Regions from separate parts of the Streptomyces sp. NPDC093260 genome, predicted to be linked through region 1. Evidence: riboswitches for the same ligand, from Rfam matches in the RefSeq annotation. Region 1 holds a riboswitch; the other holds the start of a gene.
The links. A riboswitch is a leader RNA that binds a small molecule or an ion and turns the genes downstream of it on or off. The one in region 1 is predicted to bind thiamine pyrophosphate.
Positions count from the first base shown of each region.

Region 2: linked by a shared signal. The riboswitch ahead of thiC (phosphomethylpyrimidine synthase ThiC) and the one ahead of AB0N63_RS22100 (thiamine ABC transporter substrate-binding protein) in region 1 are both predicted to bind thiamine pyrophosphate.

Region 1 is NZ_JBFBEK010000017.1:67,723-73,247, forward strand. Features, by position in the region: gene AB0N63_RS22090 (ABC transporter ATP-binding protein) at 1-297, opposite strand, end outside; gene AB0N63_RS22095 (iron ABC transporter permease) at 297-1,901, opposite strand; gene AB0N63_RS22100 (thiamine ABC transporter substrate-binding protein) at 1,949-3,025, opposite strand; TPP riboswitch at 3,109-3,214, opposite strand; gene rlmN (23S rRNA (adenine(2503)-C(2))-methyltransferase RlmN) at 3,295-4,401, opposite strand; gene AB0N63_RS22110 (phosphatidate cytidylyltransferase) at 4,748-5,525, opposite strand, start outside.
Region 2 is NZ_JBFBEK010000002.1:391,065-396,589, reverse strand. Features, by position in the region: gene AB0N63_RS03975 (metallophosphoesterase) at 1-1,037, shown strand, start outside; gene AB0N63_RS03970 (hypothetical protein) at 1,220-2,068, shown strand; gene thiC (phosphomethylpyrimidine synthase ThiC) at 2,352-4,175, opposite strand; TPP riboswitch at 4,168-4,344, opposite strand; gene AB0N63_RS03960 (YibE/F family protein) at 4,416-5,525, shown strand, end outside.

The DNA.
Region 1 (5,525 bases):
CAGTCCGAAGCCGACGTTCCCGGCCACGTCGCGCTGTGGGAAGAGCTGGTGGTCCTGGAACATCAGCCCGACCTCGCGCCGGTGCACCGGCACAACTGCCTGGTCCCGGCCGTCGAGCAGCACCCGTCCCGAGTCCAGCGGTTGCAGTCCGGCCACCGCGCGCAGCAGCGTGGACTTGCCGCTGCCGCTGGGGCCCAGCACGCACACGATCTCGTGCTCGGCCACCGCCAGATCGACGGCGTCGAGCACCGCCCGACCGCCGAAGCGGACGGTGGCGGCTTCCAGCCTCAGCAGCATCAGAACTCCCCGCTCCGGTCGGCGGTCCGCAGCCGCTCCAGCAGGAGCAGGGCCACGGCGCACACCACCATCAGAATCGTGGACAGGGCCATCGCCTGCCCGTAGTTGAGGTCGCCGGGGCGGCTCAGCAGCCGGGCCACGGCGACCGGCAGCGTGGGGTTGTCGGGCCGCGCGATGAACACGGTGGCCCCGAACTCGCCGAGCGAGACCGCGAAGGCGAACCCGGCGGCGACCAGCAGCGCCCGCCGCGCCATCGGCAGATCGACCTCCCGCCACACCCGCCACGGGGACGCGCCGAGCACGGCGGCCGCCTCCCGCAGGCGTACGTCGACCGCGCGCAGCACCGGCAGCATGGTCCGTACGACGAAAGGCACGCCGACCAGGGCCTGGGCGAGCGGGACCAGGATCCAGGACTGGCGCAGGTCCAGCGGCGGTTTGTCCAGGGCGATGAGGAAGCCGAAGCCGACGGTCACCGCGGAGACGCCGAGCGGCAGCATCAGCAGCGCGTCGAATCCGCGGACGAGGCGTCCGGCGTCCCTGCGGGTGAGCGCGGCGGCGGCCAGGGAGCCGATCACGACGGCGATGGCGGTGGCCGCGGCGGCGTAGGACAGGGAGGTGCCGATGGCGGTGATCGGGGCGACGAGGAAGACGCCGCCGTCGGGGTCGGTGAGCGCCCGGTAGTAGCCGAAGCCGGGTGCCGTCAGGGAGCGTTGCACGAGGACGGCGAGCGGCAGCAGGAGCAGCAGCGCGATGGTGGCGAGCACTGCGGCGAGCAGCGCCCACTGCCCGGCCCCGCGCGGCCGGCGGGCGGTCAGGGCGGCGTCCACCAGCTTCAGCGCGCCCTCCCGGCGCCGTACGGTCCAGGCGTGCACGGCGAGGATCGCCCCCACGGCCAGGAACTGGACGAGGGTGAGGACGGCGGCGGTGGACAGGTCGAAGATCTCGGAGGTCTGCCGGTAGATCTCCACTTCGAGGGTGGAGAAGGCGGGGCCGCCGAGGATCTGCACGATGCCGAAGGAGGTGAAGGTGAACAGGAACACCATGAGCGCGGCGGCGGCGACGGCGGGGGCCAGCGCGGGCAGGGTGACCTTGCGCCAGGCGGTCAGCGGCGAGGCGCCGAGCATCCGGGCGGCCTCCTCCTGCCGGGGATCGAGCTGGGCCCACAGGCCGCCCACCGTGCGGACGACGACGGCGTAGTTGAAGAAGACGTGGGCGAGGAGGATCGCCCACACGGTGGTGTCCAGGCGTACGCCCCACAGCTGGTCGAGGAGGCCGCCGTGCCCGAGCAGGGCGAGGAAGGCGGTGCCGACGACGACGGTGGGCAGCACGAACGGCACGGTGACCACGGCGCGCAGCACCTGGCGGCCGGGGAAGTCGAAGCGGGCCAGGACGTAGGCGCCGGGCAGCGCGATGAGCAGGGTGAGCGCGGTGGAGGCGAGGGCCTGCCAGGTGGTGAACCACAGCACGTGCCGGATGCCCTCGTCGCCGAGGACGTCGGCGAACCGGCCGAACTGCCAGGCGCCGCCGACCCGCAGGCCGCGGCGGACGATCGCGGCGACCGGGTAGGCGAAGAACACCGCGAAGAACGCGACGGGCAGGGCCATCAGGCCGAGCCGCGCCGCGTTCCGCGGACGGCGGCGTCGCCCGCCGGTCACTTCACCGCGAGCGAGGTCCACGACTTGACCCACTGGTCGCGGTTGGCGGCGATCTTCTCGGGTGCCATGGTCTCGGGGTTCTTGGCCTGGGGGCCGTACTGGGTGAACTCCGCGGGGACCCGGGCGTCTTGGCGCACCGGGTAGACGAACATGTTCAGCGGCATGTCCTCCTGGAACCGCTTGCCGATCAGGAAGTCGAGGAAGGCCTTGCCGCCCTCGGGGTTCCGGGCGCCCGCGAGCAGTCCGGCGTACTCGACCTGGCGGAAGCAGGTGCCCTCGGCGACGCCGGTGGGTGCGGTCCTGGGCTGCGGCTTGGCGTAGATGACCTCGGCGGGCGGCGAGGAGGCGTAGGAGACGACCAGCGGGCGGTCGGCCTTGGCCTTCTTACCGCCGGCCGAGCCGGAGAACTCCTGGTCGTAGGCCTGCTCCCAGCCGGAGACGACCTTGACGCCGTTGGCCCTGAGCTTCTTCCAGTACGCCTGCCAACCGGTGTCGCCGTACTTGGCCGCGGTGCCGAGCAGGAAGCCGAGGCCGGGCGAGGAGGCGGCGGCGTCCTCGGTGACGAGGAGGTTCTTGTACTGCGGCTTGACCAGGTCGTCGAAGGTGGCCGGCGGGGCCAGCTTGTGGTCGGCGAAGTACTTCTTGTCGTAGTTGACGCAGATGTCGCCGGTGTCGATCGGCGTCACCCGGTGCTTGGCCTCGTCCGCCCGGTACCGCGGCTGGATCCGGTCGGCGCCCTTCGGCTCGTAGGGCTGGAAGAGGCCGTTGTCCAGGGCGCGGGACAGAAGGGTGTTGTCGACGCCGAAGAAGACGTCGCCCTGCGGGTGGTCCTTGGTGAGGATGGCCTTGTTGACGGCCTGCCCGGCATCGCCGTCCATGAGGACCTTGACCTTGTAGCCGGAGGACTTCTCGAACTCCGTGATGACGCTCTGGGACGCCTTCCACGAGTCATGGCTGACCAGGGTCACGGTCTTGGAGTCGGCGGCGCTCTTCTGCCCGCCGGACGATCCGCACGCGGACAGCGTGACCAGTCCCAGCCCGACCGCGGCTGCGACGAACGTCTTGGTGTGCACTGGATTTTCCTCCTGGATGGTGGCCAGGAAGAGACGCGGCCCTGCCCGGGCATCCGCGGGGATGCCCGGGCAGGGCGCAACAGCTCGAGTGATGACCGAACTTCCTACCCAGAATGACCTGGGCGAGGTTCAGAGGGTCTGCGGCCGGTGCCGCACTCTCAGCGCTGTGGCGCTCCCCTGTCGGAATATGAAGATGTGTACGGCCTCAGAGTACCGCCCGGCCGCCGTACGACGGCCTGCGGCCCACGGTCGTGGCCCTCCCCGGGGAGCTACCGCTCGGTGGCGGCCAGCTGACCGCAGGCGCCGTCGATCTCCTGGCCGCGGGTGTCGCGGATGGTGACGGGCACGCCGTGGGCGGCGATCGCCTCCACGAAGGCCTTCTCGTCCTCGGGCCGCGAGGCGGTCCACTTGGAGCCGGGGGTCGGGTTGAGCGGGATGCAGTTGACGTGCACGGGCCTGCCCTTGAGCAGCCGGCCGAGCCGGTCGCCGCGCCAGGCCTGGTCGTTGATGTCGCGGATCAGCGCGTACTCGATGGAGAGCCGGCGCCCGGACTTCGCGGCGTACTCGAAGCCCGCGTCCAGCACCTCGCGCACTTTCCACCGCGTGTTGACGGGCACGAGGGTGTCGCGCAGCTCGTCGTCGGGGGCGTGCAGGGAGATGGCGAGCCTGCACTTGAAGCCCTCGTCGGCGAACCGGTGGATCGCCGGGACCAGGCCCACGGTGGAGACGGTGATGCCGCGCTGCGACAGCCCGAGCCCGTCGGGCTCCGGGTCGGTGAGGGCGCGGATGGCGCCGACGACGCGCTTGTAGTTGGCGAGCGGCTCGCCCATGCCCATGAACACGATGTTGGACAGCCGCGCCGGCCCTCCGGGTACCTCGCCGTCGCGCAGGGCGCGCATGCCGTCCACGATCTGGTGCACGATCTCGGCGGTCGACAGATTGCGGTCCAGGCCCGCCTGCCCGGTGGCGCAGAACGGGCAGTTCATGCCACAGCCGGCCTGCGAGCTGATGCACATGGTCACCCGGTCCGGGTAGCGCATGAGCACGGACTCGACCAGCGTCCCGTCGAACAGCCGCCACAGCGTCTTGCGGGTGGTGCCCGCGTCGGTCGACAGATGCCGCACGACCGACATCAGCTCGGGCAGCAGCGCGTCGCGCAGCTTCTCCCGCGACCCGGCCGGGATGTCGGTCCACTGCTCGGGGTCGTGCGCGTACCGCGCGAAGTAGTGCTGCGAGAGCTGCTTGGCACGAAACGGCTTCTCACCGATCGCGGCGACGGCCTCCTTGCGCTCGGCAGGCGACAGATCGGCAAGGTGCCGCGGCGGCTTCTTGGCTCCGCGCGGGGCGACGAAAGTAAGTTCTCCGGGCTTGGGCATGGTGGTACCAGTGTCGCAGATCGACTTGGGTGGGCCGGCGCTGCCGCCTGTCGCGACCGTCACGAGCAGCCGCCGCCGGTCGCCGGCGGGCGTCCTCGGACGCCCGGGCCGGGAGAAGATGCCGAGGACCGCGGGGAAGGCGTCGGTGACGTATCACTTCGTGCGGTGCCGGCCGTTGCAGTAGCGGCGTGGTTTCCGGCGGCCGCCCCGGTCGATGAGCGCCTCGCACCGGCGGCACGCGAGGTCGCCCCGGTATGTGCCGTCCTTCTCCGGCCTCGCCCGCGCCGTGGAACGTGCCCCTGCCCGCCGGCCCCCGCCCGGGGGAAGGCGACCGGCGGACAGGGGGTCAGGCCGAGCCGACGAAGGCCACCAGGAGGAGCCAGGCGATCGGGGCCGTGGGGAGGAGGGAGTCGAGGCGGTCCATGATGCCGCCGTGGCCCGGCAGCAGCGTGCCCATGTCCTTGATGCCCAGGTCCCGCTTGATCATGGACTCGCCGAGGTCGCCGAGGGTGGCGCTGGCCGCGACCGCGAGGCCGAGGAGCAGACCCTGCCACCAGGCGCCGTCGTCGATCAGGAACTGCATGCACAGCGCGCCCGCCGCCATCGCGAAGGCGACCGCGCCGAACAGGCCCTCGCGGGTCTTGCCGGGGCTGATGCGCGGGGCGAGCTTGTGCTTGCCGAAGCGCCAGCCGACGGCGTACGCGCCGGTGTCGCTGACCACCGTGAGGATCAGGAAGGTCAGCACCCGGTACGGGCCGTCGTCCGCGGTGAGCATCATCGCCACGAACGTGGCCAGGAACGGCACGTAGAAGGCGGCGAAGACGCCCGCCGTGACGTCCCTGAGGTATCCCTCGGGGGGCTGGGTCATACGCCACACCAGGACCGCGAGCGTGGTCAGGGCCATCGCCACCCACGCGCCCTCGGCGTCGCGCACGTACCCGGCGACCACCATGGCGGCGCCGCCGACGGCCAGCGGCACCAGCGGCGCCCTGATCTCCTTGCGCTCCTGGAGACGGCTGGTCAGCTCCCACAGGCCCACGACGACCGCGACGGCGATCACGCCGACGAAGACCGCCTTGACGATGAACAGGGAGGCGACGATCACCACACCGAGCCCGAGACCG
Region 2 (5,525 bases), on a different contig from region 1:
TGCCCGCGTATGTGAACGAGACCGGCCCGTACGCCCAGGGCGGCCCCACGGCCGAGCCCGCCGTGCCGGTCGAGCCCGGGTATCCGGTGGCCCCGGAGGGCTACCCGGACGCGTACACGCCCACCGAGCGCGATCTGCCCGTCATCAACCGCGGCGACGCGCTCCAGGTGGGCACGGCCCCGGCGCCCGCGCCGGCCGCCCCGCAGCCCGCCACCGGGCCCGGCCCGCTGTTCGTGGTCGGCGACGTGCACGGCTACCTCGACGAGCTGGTCGCCGCCCTCCAGGAGCAGGGCCTCATCGACGCTGCGGGCCAGTGGTGCGCGGGCACCGCCAGGCTGTGGTTCCTCGGCGACTTCACCGACCGCGGCCCGGACGGCATCGGCGTCATCGACCTGGTGATGCGGCTGTCCGCCGAGGCGGCCGCGGCCGGCGGCTACTGCAAGGCGCTCATGGGCAACCACGAGCTGCTGCTGCTCGGCGCCCGCCGGTTCGGCGACACACCCGTCAACTCCGGTGCAGGCACCGCCACTTTCCAGGCGGCCTGGCTGCTCAACGGCGGCCAGAAATCCGACATGGACCGCCTCCAGGACCACCACCTCCAGTGGATGGCCCGCCTCGACGCGGTCGAGGAGGTCGACGGTTATCTGCTCGTGCACTCCGACACCACCGCCTACCTCGACTACGGCCGTTCGATCGAAGAGGTCAACGACAATGTCCGCGAGGCGCTCACGCGCAACGACGCGGACGAGGTGTGGGACCTGTTCCGCAAGTTCACCAAGCGCTTCTCCTTCCGCGACGAGGGCGGCGCCGACGCCGTACGCTCCCTGCTCGATACGTACGGCGGCACCCGCATCGTTCACGGCCACAGCCCGATTCCCTATCTGCTGGGCGAAGTCGGCTCCGAGGAAGGCGACGAGCCGACGGCCCCGGTGGTGGAGGGGCCGCACGTCTACGCCGACGGACTGGCCATCGCGATGGACGGCGGCGTGACGATGTCGGGGAAGCTGCTGGTCCGGCAACTGCCGCTGGACGTCTGAGCGTTCACCGCGTCCTCGCCACGGGCGTGCCGACCGGGCCGGTCGGCACGCAATTTGTGGAAACCCCCTGTCACCGCGCGCCGTCGCGGCTCTACCATCGGCTTATCCGTAGCAGGCTCCCCTCCGTTTCTGCCCGACGGCTCGTCGCCATGCGAGCCCCCAGCCCTACGGAGCATCGGGGGATGCACATGAACAGCGTTCCGCAGTACCTGCTGAGCGAGGATCGCCAGGAATTCGAGCGGATCCTCGATGAGGCGCTGCGCTCCGCCCCACACCGCCCGGAACTCTCCACCATCGGAAAGCGGCTCACCACCGAACAACTGCGCACCATGGCGCTCGCCGCGACGGCCCTGATCACGTCCGCCGCCGCGACCGAGTACCAGCACTACGTGAAGATCCGCGACGAACTGCGCCGTCCGGCGCCCGCCGCCTCGCCCGTACTGGACACCGCTGCGTCCGAGGCGGGCGCGGTGGCGGCTGCGGCCGGGACCGCCGCGGAGACGGCCGGGGCGGGTGCGGGCGCCGTCGTCGCGGTGCTCGCACCGGTCCTCGCGGGGATCGCGGCGACCGTTTTCCTGCTCGTCGGCTATCTGTTGAAGATGCTCGATCCGGCGCCCGCGTTCGCCCAGACGATGATCACCGCCGGCTGGGTGTTCGGCGCGGTGACCGCGGTCGCGATCGTCGTCGCCGGCGCCGGGCTGCTGCTCGCCGCCCTGCGCAACCGGTCCTCGACCGAGTACGGCGCCTACGGCGGTCTGCCGGAGGAGGTCGGCCAGGCGAGGGAGGCGTGGCGCGAGGCCCTGCTCGAACGCGGCATCGTGCCGTTCCTGCGCGAGGCGCTGGCCGATCCCGGCGCCGCGTCCCGGCCCCGTCCGGCCCCCGCGACGCCGGGCGACCGTATTCCGCAACTCGGGTACGGCCGCCCGGGGTTCAGCAGCCCCGACGACGGCGCCCCGACGGCCCGGCCGCGCTTCTCCAGCCCCGACTTCACCAGCCCGGACTTCGGCGGACCGGAACACCGGCCGGAGTAGCCGCCCGGCCTCCGGACGGCTACGCGCCGGCATGGCCCGCGGACGGGCCGGGGCGAGGCGAAGCCGGGCCCGGTGAAGCCCACGGCCCCGACGGGCCGAGAGGCCCGGGTACCGCCCCGCCCCGCACCGGATCGCGCCCGGCGCGGGGGCTTTGGTGTGCGGTCGTGGACGGCGCCACCGTCTGGGGCGGTGCCTGCGCCCGCCCGAAGCGGCCGGAGGCTTCACACCGGCTCGAGGCCCCGCACCGTCCGGCGCGACCGGGCGGAGGCCCCGCGCCCGCCTGTCACTCGGCCAGCGGCAGATACACCCGGTTACCGCTCGCGGCGAACTCCTTCGACTTCTGCAGCATGCCCTCGGCGATCTCGTCCGCGGAGGCGCCCTCCGCCGCCTTGCCGCCGAACCGCTCCGTGATGCTCTGGCTGATCTTCATCGAGCAGAACTTCGGCCCGCACATCGAGCAGAAGTGCGCCGTCTTGGCCGGCTCCGCCGGGAGCGTCTCGTCGTGGAACTCCCTTGCCGTGTCCGGGTCGAGGGCCAGATTGAACTGGTCCTCCCACCGGAACTCGAAGCGGGCGTCGGACAGCGCGTCGTCCCACTCCTGCGCACCCGGGTGCCCCTTGGCGAGGTCCGCCGCGTGCGCGGCGATCTTGTAGGTGATCACGCCGGTCTTGACGTCGTCCCGGTCGGGCAGGCCCAGATGCTCCTTGGGCGTGACGTAGCAGAGCATCGCCGTGCCCCACCAGGCGATCATCGCGGCGCCGATGCCCGAGGTGATGTGGTCGTAGGCGGGAGCGATGTCCGTGGTCAGCGGGCCGAGCGTGTAGAACGGCGCCTCCTCGCAGATCTCCTGCTGGAGGTCGATGTTCTCCTTGATCTTGTGCATCGGGACGTGTCCCGGCCCCTCGATCATGGTCTGCACATCGTGCCGCTTCGCGATCCGGTTGAGTTCGCCGAGCGTCCGCAGCTCCGCGAACTGCGCCTCGTCATTGGCGTCCGCGATCGACCCCGGCCTGAGACCGTCCCCGAGCGAGTACGTGACGTCGTAGGCGGCGAGGATCTCGCAGAGTTCCTCGAAGTTCTCGTACAGGAACGACTCCTTGTGGTGCGCGAGGCACCATGCCGCCATGATCGAGCCGCCGCGCGAGACGATGCCGGTCTTCCGGTTCGCCGTCAGCGGCACGTACGCCAGCCGCACACCGGCGTGGACCGTCATGTAGTCCACCCCCTGCTCGGCCTGCTCGATGACCGTGTCCTTGTAGATCTCCCAGGTCAGTTCCTCGGCCCGTCCGTCGACCTTCTCCAGCGCTTGGTAGAGCGGCACCGTCCCGATGGGCACGGGGGAGTTGCGCAGCACCCACTCGCGGGTGGTGTGGATGTTGCGGCCGGTGGAGAGGTCCATGACCGTGTCGGCGCCCCAGCGGGTCGCCCAGGTCATCTTCTCGACCTCCTCCTCGATGGAGGAGGTCACCGCGGAGTTGCCGATATTGGCGTTGACCTTCACCAGGAACCGCTTGCCGATGATCATCGGCTCGATCTCCGGGTGGTTGACGTTGGCCGGCAGCACCGCGCGGCCCGCCGCGATCTCGTCGCGGACGACCTCGGGGTCGACGTTCTCACGGACCGCCACGAACTCCATCTCGGGCGTGATCTCCCCGCGCCGCGCATAGGCGAGCTGGGTCACCGCGGCGCCGTCCCGGCCCCGGCGGGGCTGGCGCGGGCGGCCCGGGAACACCGCGTCGAGGTTGCGCAGACCGCCGCGCGGCGAGGTGTGCTTGATCCCGTCGTCCTCGGGACGGACGGGACGGCCCGCGTACTCCTCGGTGTCGCCGCGGGCGATGATCCAGTTCTCCCGCAGCGGCGGCAGCCCCCTGCGGACATCGGTCTCGACGAGTGGATCGGTGTACGGGCCCGAGGTGTCGTACAGCGTGACAGACTTCCCGTTGGTCAGGTGCACCTGACGGACCGGTACGCGCAGGCCGACGCGCGAGCCCTCGACATACGCCTTGTGCCATCCGATGGACTTCCCGGCCTCCTCACGGGAAGCGGTCTGCTCCCCGTCGCTGGTCAGCTGCGTCGAGGCAGGCGTGCGTGCGTCCTTGTTGGTCATGAGACCTACTCCCTACGCCGGCATTACCCGGTAACAGGTTCGGCGGTCGACGCAGCGGTTCCCGTCCGGCAGGTTTCACGTGAAACACCGTTGGTTCCACGTGAAACACCGCGAAGACGAAGGTCAGCGCCCTCTCAGCCCGGTGCTCCGAGCTCCCGCGTGTGCAAAGGTGCCTCCACGCTAGCGTCATGTGTGGCGCGGTGAACAGTGGGCCCCGGCCGTTCTTGCGATGATCAGGCGGTGACCCCGACACAGCAGCTGCCCCATCCGCCGCCCGAACCAGGGCGCGGAGCCGCCGGCGAGAACGGCCATGAGCATGGCTCCGGGCTGGGCCACGGGCACCCACACAGCCACAGTCACGGCCCGGCGGCTCCTGTCTCGAAGCACTTGCGCAAGGTCATCGCCGCGGTCCTGATCCCGTTCGCCGCGGCGGTGCTCATCGGTCTCGCCGTCCTCTGGCCCGGCGGCGCTCCCTCGCACCAGCGCACCGGCGTGGGCTTCGACCGGCAGACCCAGCAGGCCACGGTCACCCAGGTGGTCGCGGTGAGCTGCAAGGCGGTGAACGCCTCCGGGGACGCCCCGACCGGCAACACCTCCACCGCCGAGGGCGCCTCCGCGCAGGCGCAGGCGACCGGCTCCTGCAAGAAGGCCACGATCCGCGTCGACACCGGAAACGACAAGGGCCGTACGTTCACCGAGATCGTGCAGCCGGACCAGTCACGCCAGCTGCACCAGGGCGAGAAGGTGGTGGTCGCCTACGAGCCTTCCGCGCCCCGCGAGTTGCAGTACTCGGTCACCGACGTCAACCGGCGTTTCCCGATGGCGCTGCTCGCGGGAATCTTCGCGCTCGCCGTCGTGGTCGTCGGGCGGCTACGGGGCGTCATGGCGCTGGTCGCCCTGGCCATCAGCTTCCTGGTGCTGAGCCTGTTCATCCTGCCCGCGATCCTGCAGGGCTCGAACCCGCTGATCGTGGCCGTGGTCGGGTCGAGCGCCATCATGCTGATCGCCCTGTACATGTGCCACGGTCTGTCCGCCCGGACCTCGGTGGCGGTGCTCGGCACCCTGATCTCGCTGGTGCTGATCGGTCTGCTGGGCTCGCTGTTCGTCGGCTGGGCCGCGCTCACCGGCAACACGGACGACAACACCGGCCTGATCCATGGCCTGTATCCGTCCATCGACATGAGCGGTCTGCTGCTCGCCGGCGTCATCATCGGCTCGCTCGGCGTCCTCGACGATGTGACGGTAACCCAGACATCGGCGGTCTGGGAGCTGCACGAGGCCAATCCGTCGATGGGCTGGCGCGGACTGTACCGGGCGGGCATCCGCATCGGTCGCGACCACATCGCGTCC